3 regions of the Blautia sp. MSK.18.38 genome follow, and region 2 is predicted to be linked to each of the others. Evidence: riboswitches for the same ligand, from Rfam matches in the RefSeq annotation. Region 2 holds a riboswitch; each other region holds the start of a gene.
What was found. Region 2 has a riboswitch for cobalamin ahead of NE638_RS03995 (ABC transporter substrate-binding protein). Riboswitches for the same ligand answer to the same signal wherever they lie in the genome.
Positions count from the first base shown of each region.

Region 1: linked by a shared signal. The riboswitch ahead of NE638_RS13275 (ABC transporter permease) and the one ahead of NE638_RS03995 (ABC transporter substrate-binding protein) in region 2 are both predicted to bind cobalamin.
Region 3: linked by a shared signal. The riboswitch ahead of nikB (nickel ABC transporter permease) and the one ahead of NE638_RS03995 (ABC transporter substrate-binding protein) in region 2 are both predicted to bind cobalamin.

Region 1 covers NZ_JANFYP010000022.1:7,763-11,049, reverse strand. The annotation lists gene NE638_RS13285 (ABC transporter ATP-binding protein) at 1-130, opposite strand, end outside; gene nikC (nickel transporter permease) at 111-974, opposite strand; gene NE638_RS13275 (ABC transporter permease) at 990-1,919, opposite strand; cobalamin riboswitch at 2,056-2,229, opposite strand; gene NE638_RS13270 (MATE family efflux transporter) at 2,377-3,287, opposite strand, start outside.
Region 2 covers NZ_JANFYP010000004.1:65,760-69,046, reverse strand. The annotation lists gene pcrA (DNA helicase PcrA) at 1-1,484, shown strand, start outside; cobalamin riboswitch at 1,583-1,878, shown strand; gene NE638_RS03995 (ABC transporter substrate-binding protein) at 1,982-3,076, shown strand; gene NE638_RS03990 (FecCD family ABC transporter permease) at 3,091-3,287, shown strand, end outside.
Region 3 covers NZ_JANFYP010000015.1:59,429-62,715, reverse strand. The annotation lists gene NE638_RS10690 (M14 family metallopeptidase) at 1-935, shown strand, start outside; cobalamin riboswitch at 1,221-1,409, shown strand; gene nikB (nickel ABC transporter permease) at 1,594-2,532, shown strand; gene nikC (nickel transporter permease) at 2,533-3,287, shown strand, end outside.

The DNA.
Region 1 (3,287 bases), on a different contig from region 2:
CCAGAGCATGGATCCTTCCGCGTTTTACTTCCAGGCTGACATCTTTTACTGCATGAACCATTCCGTGAGATGTCTGAAACTCCACATGTAGTCTTTTTACCCTTAGGACATCATTTTTGGGCTGTTCCATTCTGTATTCCCTCCCCCAGATAATTAAATGCCAGAACAATGATCATGATCAGTATGCCCGGATAAAACATCAGTCTTGGATAAGTCTGGATATAACTTCTACTGTCACTGAGCATGATCCCCCATTCCGGTGTCGGTGCCTGCACACCAAGGCCGATAAAGGAAAAACCGGCAATTGACAGAATGATCGAACCGATTTCCATTGTTGCCAGTGCGATCACAGATGGCAGGATATTTCTCAATACATGCCTAAATATGATCCTTGCGTGGCCGCAGCCGCCGGCTTTTAGTGCGGTCATATAATTTTTATTTTTTTCCTGAAGTGTCAATGCTCGGGCAAGCCTTGCATATTCTGCCCAGGATACGACCGATAAGGACAGAATCAGATGAGCGCCGCTGGCTCCTACGGTTCCTGCAATGGCAAGTGCCACAATAAAGACCGGCATAGCCATAAATACATCAATGATCCTCATAATTATGGAATCGATTTTTCCACCTACATATCCGGCAAACAGTCCGATCGGCACCCCGACACATACAGTAATCAGAAGCACCGTAAAGCTATAGCTCAGTGAATACCGGCTGCCCCAGAGAAGTCTTGATAAAATACATCGTCCCAGCTGATCAGTACCTAAAGGATATGCCGCCGACGGATTCTTTAATTTTATCGAAACATCCACAAGCAGTGGATCATGCGGCGCCAGTACAGGTGCAAAAATAGCTGCCAATGCAAAAATTATGACCACCATCAATCCTATTTTTGTTTTCGGTGACCGGAATACCTGTTTCCAGTACAGATTCTGGATCATGCTTTTTTCTGTTTTCTGCTTTCTTCTGCTTCCCATTCTATGATCTCTCCTTTACTTTAACTGGATTCGCCGGTCAATCGCAGAATAGGCGATATCCACAAGAAAATTTAATACTACAATGCCAACAGCCAGAATAAAGATAAAACATTGCAGCACCGGAGTGTCTTTTGAGATCACGGATTTCAATGCCAGATTTCCGATTCCCTGAATTGAAAAAATACTTTCTATCACAGCTGAGCCACAGAAAAAACCGATCACAATTGATACCAGACGTGTCAGCACAGGAATCAGGATATTTTTCAGACCATGACGCAAAATTACATTTACAGATGACAATCCCTTAGCTCTGCTGGCACGTATGTAATCCTGCTTCAGCACCTGTATCATATTGGTACGGATCAATCTCGTCATAATTCCAAAGAAACTGATATCCATGGCAAATGCCGCAAGAATCGGGATGCCTCCGGCATCTCCTCCGATCACGGAAATCACTTTTAGCTTTACTCCAAATATATAGAGCAGCATCAGACCGATCCAGAAAGACGGCATAGATACACTGAGGGACGACAAAATGCGAATGACTTTATCCAGAACTCTGTTTTCATAAATTGCCGACAAAATTCCAAGAGGGACTGACACGATCATCAACAATAAAAACGAAGTAACTGCCAGTTTAAATGTCTGTGGAAAATATCTTTTTAATTCCTCAAAAGCCGGTTTTCTGGTAGAATATGATTTTCCAAAATCGCCATGAAGTGCCTGATCCAGCCATTTCCCGTATTGTACCAGCACCGGCTGATCCAGTCCTTCCTCATGCCGTACTTCTTCTACCTGCTCCGGTGACGGATGCTCATATTTTTTCTCCGCCAGCACTCTGGCCGCATCACCTGCCGATATAAAACTCAGCATAAAAATAATAAATGTAACCGCCAGCACTACCGGAATCATAAATATAAAACGCTTTGCAATTACTTTTCCCATTTTCATTTCTCCTCATTTTTCATCTGTTTATTCGGTTAAAATAAAAAAAGCTGATATGATCCAGCATCATATCAGCACAAAAAACAAACCTCTACCTCAGGCAGAGCTTATTCCTTCTGTATCCCATCCGAATCAGAATTCTTCTGTCAAAAAGGCAAGTCTCCTGACTCCAGTTCTTCCTACTTACCATCTTCCCGGATCTCTCCAGTGATATTTTGGTTTTCGTCCCTGTCACAGTAGCGGTGGCTGTTCTGGCATTTCACCAGATTCCTTATTAAGTACTTTGTACACCCTTCTGACTATTCAATTTTCATAGTTGCAATGAATAAATATTATAATATCATACTTTTCTTTTTATATAAATAGTTTTTTGTCAAATATAAAATATCTGAACATTTCATAGTGAAACCCGGATATTTTCTGCCTGTATTATTATAAATCTCTTAAGTAAATAACATTATGTATGAACGGTGACTTCTTTATATTTCCGTATAATGATCATATAACTTACGAATAATAAAACAGCTGCGCTGCTCCATGCACAGATCTCTGCATAGTATATTCCATCTTCACCGATCAGTTTTGGCAGCAGCAGCGCAACACTGACACGCATTATAAATTCTGCAATGCCGCTGGCAAGCGGAATCAAAGTATTACCCAGGCCCTGGATAGCGGAACGATACACATACAGCAGATACAGCACCCACAAAAAGACAGCCATAATAAACAAATACTTATATGCTATATCCAATACCTGTCGGGTCTGATCCGGTTCACCGGATACAAACAGGGACAGTACATTACGTCCAAACAGTACCATCATGCCGGAAATGAAAGCCGAAGTGAGCACTGCCATATAAGTGCCGCTGCGCACGCCTTTTCGAATCCTCTGGTATTTTTTTGCACCAAGATTCTGGCCCACATAGGTTGTAATAGCATATCCATATGAAACGGCAGCCATCTCCAAAACCCCATACAGCTTGTTCGATGCCGTAAATCCCGCCACAAACAGAAAACCAAATCCATTGATCACATACTGTACCACAAGTCCTCCCACGGAGATGATCACATTCTGTATCGCAAGAGGAACCGCCAGTTCCAAAAGCCGCAGGCTCATAGAGGGCTGCCTGTAAAAGTCCTTCTTTTCCAGGCGGATATCCGGGATTTTACGTAATACGATCAAACAGTACAAGGCTGAAAATCCCTGTGCGATAACGGTTGCCACTGCTGCTCCGGCAATACCCCAGCCAAAAACCGCCACAAATAACAGATCCAGTCCCACATTGATCACTGCTGCCACTGTCATTGCGATCAACGGAGATCTGCTGTTTCCAAGTGCCCGAAGGATCGCTGCAAATATATTATAAG
Region 2 (3,287 bases):
CCATCTATCGTTTTCGTGGAGCAAATATCGGGAATATCTTAGGCTTTGAGAAGGTTTTTCCTGAGGCTAAGGTGGTGCGCCTGGAACAGAATTACCGTTCTACCCAGAACATCCTCAATGCAGCCAATGAGGTGATCGTCAACAACACAGAGCGTAAGGAAAAACGCCTCTGGACAGAGAACGAAGAGGGCGATAAAGTACATTTCCGTCAGTTCAACAACGGATTTGAGGAAGCGGAGTATGTTGCAGGAGAGATCATCCAGGGGCGCCGCAACGGGAAATTCCAGTACAAGGACTGTGCAGTACTTTATCGGACCAATGCCCAGTCCCGTCTCTTTGAGGAGAAATTTCTCCTGGCAAATGTTCCTTATAAGATTGTCGGCGGCGTGAACTTTTATGCCCGCAAAGAGATCAAGGATCTGTTAAGCTATCTGAAGACCCTTGACAATGCCAGTGATGATCTGGCTGTGCGCAGGATCTTAAATGTGCCAAAAAGAGGGATCGGACTCACCAGCATCGGCCGTGTCCAGGACTATGCGGATATGATGAACCTGAGCTTTTACGATGCGCTCCGCGTGGTGGAGGAAGTACCGTCCATTGGCAGGGCAGCAGGAAAGATCAATGATTTTGTATCCTTTATCCAGGGACTGAAAAGTAAGGCAGAGGCCTATACAGTCCGTGAAACCCTGGAAGAGGTCATTGAGCTTACCGGTTATGTGAAGGAACTGGAGGCAGAGAAAACGGAGGAGGCCCAGGCGAGGATCGAAAATATCGATGAGCTGATCTCCAAGACAGAATCCTTCCAGGAAGCCATGGAGGAGGCCGGACAGCCGGCAACACTTTCTGCATTTCTGGAGGAGATCGCACTGGTGGCAGATATCGATTCTGTTGATCCGGATCAGGATTATGTGCTGCTGATGACCCTTCACAGTGCCAAGGGACTGGAATTCCCAAATGTATTTATCGTGGGAATGGAGGACGGTGTTTTTCCGGGGTATGCTTCCATCTGGTCCGGTGATCCGTCGGATATCGAGGAGGAGCGAAGGCTCTGTTATGTGGGGATCACCCGTGCCATGAAGGAACTGACCTTAACCTGTGCAAAACAGCGGATGATCCGTGGGGAGACTCAGTATAACCGTGTGTCACGTTTTGTAAGGGAGGTTCCACGGGAGCTGGTAGATCTTGGACATACCATTCAGGAGAAAAAGCCCAGGGTAGATGATATCGTATCTCCGAAAAGCGCCTATGCCCAGATGAAAATGAATTTCCAGGCAAAGAGCACCCTGCAGAAAAAAGATTTCACAGTGAAGAAGGCGGACAGCCTGGACTATGGTGAGGGAGACACGGTCCGTCATGTGAAATTCGGAGTCGGTATCGTAAAAAATATCGCAGACGGCGGCAGAGACTACGAAGTGACGGTAGACTTTGACAAAGTCGGCGTGAAAAAAATGTTCGCCGGTTTTGCCAAGCTGAAAAAGATCTGAGAGGGATCTCTCCGGGCAGACTATTTCTGCAAAAAAATGTAAAAATCCGGCCTCAAGGTTGTAATTGGAAAACCGGTATGTTAGAATCAGTATCAGCGTAATTGAATTGCTGTGAAGTGGACAGTATCACCGGCACATATGCTGTCGGATACTGTGAGAGGGAATCGGGTAAAAAGCCTGAGCGGTTGCGGCCACTGTATACAGAAGAAGGGATTTCACATGCCATTGCAGAAACTCATGTGAGAAGGCGAAATCCCGATGTCAGAGAGATTCTGGAGAAAATTCTGATACATCATTCATGATCGGCTAAAAGATGAATGGTGTATCAGTTTTTATTTTGCGGAGTTTTTTCTGAGTCTGTAAGTCAGGAAACCTGCTTGACAGTATGTAAGTGGGAGCTTCCGTACAAAGTGTTCCGTGCAGATTTTATGAAGCCCCATCTTTTCGGTTACCCATAGGCAACAGGAGATAAAACAGGCGAAAAGAGAGGAAATGAAATGAAAAACAAGTATGTATCCACAAGAATCATGGCAATGGTAATGGCAGCGGCAATGACCGTATCAGCAGCTCCGGCTGTTTATGCCGCAGAGAGAGCAGACTCCGAGACCATCAAGGAAGACAATCAGCCGGCAGCAGAAGACAGTACAGAGTCTGCAGACACCGAAGATTCTTCCGCAGAGGCAACCAAGACAGAATATCCTCTGACCATCACAACCTATGATTACGATGGAAACGAAATCGAAACCACTTATGAAAAAGCACCGGAAAAAGTCCTTGCTGTATATCAGGGAAGCATTGAGACTATGCTCGCACTTGGTCTGGAAGACCACCTGGTAGCTACCGCAGGTCTTGATAATGAAGTTCCGGAAGATCTCAAAGAAGCATTCTCAAAAACAAATTATCTTGACGAATTTACCCCATCCCTTGAAACTGTAACAATGCTGGAGCCGGATATGATCTTATCCTGGAGCTCTCTTTTCTCTGATGAGAATCTGGGAAATGTAACAGACTGGATCGACAAAGGCTGCAACACCTACTACAACACCAATACTCGTCCGGACGGCGACAGAACACTGGAAAATGAATTCACAGATATCTTAAATATCGGAAAGATCTTCGATGTACAGGACAAAGCACAGGCTATCGTTGATGATGCAAAAGCAGTGATCGACAAAACTCTTACTGCAACTGCAGATGTAAAAGACAAACCAAGCGTAATGGTATTGGAGCCTCTTGGAGATGACATCACAAACTATGGCGTAAAGAGCCTTGGCGGAGATATGGTAACACAGTTAGGCGCAACTCTTGCAAACCCGGATGCTTCCACCGTTGGAAAAGAGGATATCATCGCAGCCAACCCTGACGTGATCTTTGTGGTTTACATGCCATATGCAGGAGATGATCCGGAAACTGTTAAGAACAGCCAGCTTGCAGTGATCCAGGATGATGAGTCCCTGAAGAGCCTTGACGCAGTAAAGAACGGACGTGTTTACCCGATCATGCTCAGTGAGATGTATGCAAGTGCAACACGTACCCAGGACGGAATCGAAACTTTTGCAAAGGGATTATATCCGGACGTAAATCTTGACTGATCGGAGAAAATGCAGTGAAAGAAACAGCTTCACAGAGAAAAAAAGATAAGGTGCTCAGAACATCCATGTATGTGGCAGTTCTCATCGGACTTGCAGGATTCCTTATTTTTTCCATACTTGCAGCCATCACTTTTGGAAATGCGGATCTGTCACTGAAGGATGTATACAGCGTTATCGCTTATAAATTGTTTCATATAAAAAGTCTGTCCGC
Region 3 (3,287 bases), on a different contig from region 2:
TTGAAAAAGGAGAGAAGGCACAGGGGAAAATTAAGATCACAGGATACGGCATAGCAATGCCGGCAACTGTGATATGCGGAGTGAAAGACGGACCGACGATATTGATCACAGCGGGAATACACAGTGCGGAGTATGTAGGAATCCAGGCGGCAATGGAACTTGCAAAAGAATTTCAACCGGAAGAACTGAAGGGAAATGTGATCATCGTTCCACTGGTCAATGTCAGTGGCTTTGAGCATCGCACCATGAGTCTGGTCTATGAGGATGGCAAGAACCTGAACCGCGTTTTCCCCGGAGATCCTGAGGGAACAGCTGCAGATCGTATTGCCTATGCTATAGTGACAAAGCTTTTTTCCATAGCAGATTATTATATCGACCTGCATAGCGGAGATGGGTTCGAACAGCTTCATCCCTATGTTTATTATGTAGGGGTTGTAGATGAAAAGACAGCAGAGAAATCATTACATATGGCACGGCATATCGGCGTAAAATATGTGGTCCGTTCCACAACCGCCACAGGTGGCGCCTACAATTATGCTTCTTCTCTTGGAATTCCAAGTATTCTCATCGAAAGAGGCGGACACAGCTACTGGACCTGGGAGGAAGTAGAACAGGATAAAAGAGACGTCCGTCACCTTGTTTTTCATCTCCAGGGAAAGAAATGTCATGGTCTGAAGCATTACCGTCAGATGCTTCTTGAAAATGTAGTCTATGAATATGCGCCGTATACCGGATGCTGGTATCCATCCAAGAAGCCTGGAGAGTACTTCTTTAAGGGAGAAGAACTGGGTGAACTGAAAGATTACTATGGAAATTTACTTTACACATCTATTGCAACTGAAAACGGAGTCGTACTTTATCAAACAGCCAGTCTGAACATTATTGAAGACGGACCAATGATCGCATATGCAGCGATCACGGAGACTCTGACCTGATAGTAAACAACCTTTTCAGAACGCTTCTGTCTGAAATCATATTGAAACAGTAAGAAAACCGGGTTTTACCATTTGCTATTCTATTTGTAAAAACAGCGAGGTAAAATCCGTGTTTTTTTTAGCAGATCAGATAAATCCAATTGTCATATCCCCCATGGGGGATATATACAATTCAAGCATCTTTAACAAAATTTATGAGTTTTCTAAAAATATAACATTTTTCCATAGACATAAACTATAGTTTTATCATATAATGTTGCAGTAATTTAACAGCATTTGCTGATTTTCACATCAGCCGTTGTAAGTTCTGAGAGGATTAATAGGGAAACCGGTGTAAATCCGGTACGATCCCGTCACTGTAAGGGGGAATCCTCAGACAAAGTACCACTGGTCGAGTACGTGAGAAATAGACCGGGAAGGTGCCTGAGGGTAAGGATCCTAAGTCAGGAGACCTGCTTGCAATTGTTTTAAAATGATTCTTACGGAAGATAGGAAGCATATTTATTTTGTGTGCCCGTATTTCGTCACGGGCTTTTTTCGTGCAAATTTTCTAAAATTCCATGCATATTCTGCATATTAAGAATCCAATAGTTTCTTTTATCTAACTAAATTAAAACGGCAATGTTAAAATCGCATCAAATGAGGAAAGGAGTAAAACGTGACAAAGAAACAAGTAGGAAAAAGATTTCTCCAGATCATCATTGTATTATTTGGAATCAGCTTTTTCACATTTGGACTGACCTATCTGTCACCTGGTGATCCTGCGGAGATCATGCTGACAGAGTGTGGTAATCTTCCTACACCAGAGCTTCTGGAACAGACAAGACATGAGCTTGGCCTTGATCAGCCCTTTCTCGTGCAGTATGGTTCCTGGCTGAAGGGTGTTGTTACAGGAGATATGGGACAGTCCTATTCTTTCAAAATGCCGGTAACAGATAAACTGGTATCCTGTTTCTGGCCGACGCTGAGGATGTCGTTGCTGGCACTTCTGATGATGGTCATTATTTCCATACCGCTTGGAATCCTGGCCGCTGTATATCAGAACAAATTCCCGGATTATTTTGTGAGAGGAATTACCTTTGTGGGAGTATCTGTTCCAAGCTTCTGGCTGGGCCTGATCCTTCTCAGCATCTTTGGTGTTCAGCTTCGCTGGATCAATGTTGCAGGAGGCAGTACTGATTTTAAATCCATGATCCTCCCGGCGCTGACTCTTGCACTTGCCATGTCTGCAAAATATACCAGACAGGTAAGAAGTGCAGTACTGGAGGAACTTCACCAGGATTATGTCACAGGTGCAAGAATGCGTGGAATCAAGGAAAGCGTTATTCTCTGGAAACACGTCCTTCCTAACGTAATGCTTCCTCTGGTAACATTGCTGGGACTTTCCCTTGGAAGTCTTCTGGGAGGTACTGCAGTTGTAGAGATCATTTACAACTGGCCTGGAATGGGAAATATGGCAGTAAAAGCAATTTCCTGTCGTGACTATCCTCTTGTACAGGGCTATGTACTCTGGATCGCGATCCTGTACATGTGCATCAACCTGCTTGTGGATCTGTCCTATACTTATCTCGATCCAAGACTTAAGGAGGATAGATAATTGAAAAAGGTATTACGAACATTCAAAGAAAATAAACAGTTCACTCTTTTCTTCATTCTGGGTCTCGTGGTGATCGGAATTGCGATCTTTGCGCCACAGCTCTCACCATATGATCCACTGAATGCAGTTATGACCGAATCACTGCAGGAGCCAAGCTCCGCTCATCTATTCGGAACGGATAAGCTTGGACGAGATCTTCTTTCCCGTGTTATCTTCGGAACAAGAACCTCTCTGATCATGACCTTATGTCTGGTTGCGGTGATCTTTGTCATCGGTACATTTTTAGGAGTTATTGCCGGATATTTCGGCGGCGTTGTGGATGCAGTGATCATGCGTATCGCAGATATGATGATCTCCTTCCCTGGGCTTGTACTGGCCATTGCCATTGCCGGCATGCTTGGACCAAACCTGGTCAATGCCGTTATCTCCATTGCGGCTGTAAGCTGGACAAAATATGCCCGTCTTGCACGAAGTATGGTCTTGAAAGTCAAGAAGAGTCTTTACATAGAGGCAGCTATAGTAAACGGAACAAAGACCTGGAAAATTCTTCTTGTACACATTCTTCCCAACATGGTAACCCAGATGGTGGTAACTGCGGCAGCAGATATCGGAACTATGATGCTGGAGCTGGCTTCCCTTTCATTCCTGGGATTTGGTGCAACTGCGCCGACACCGGAGTGGGGACTGATGCTGAATGAAGGAAGAACCTACATGGCAAAGGCGCCATGGCTTATGATCTACCCTGGTATCGCTAT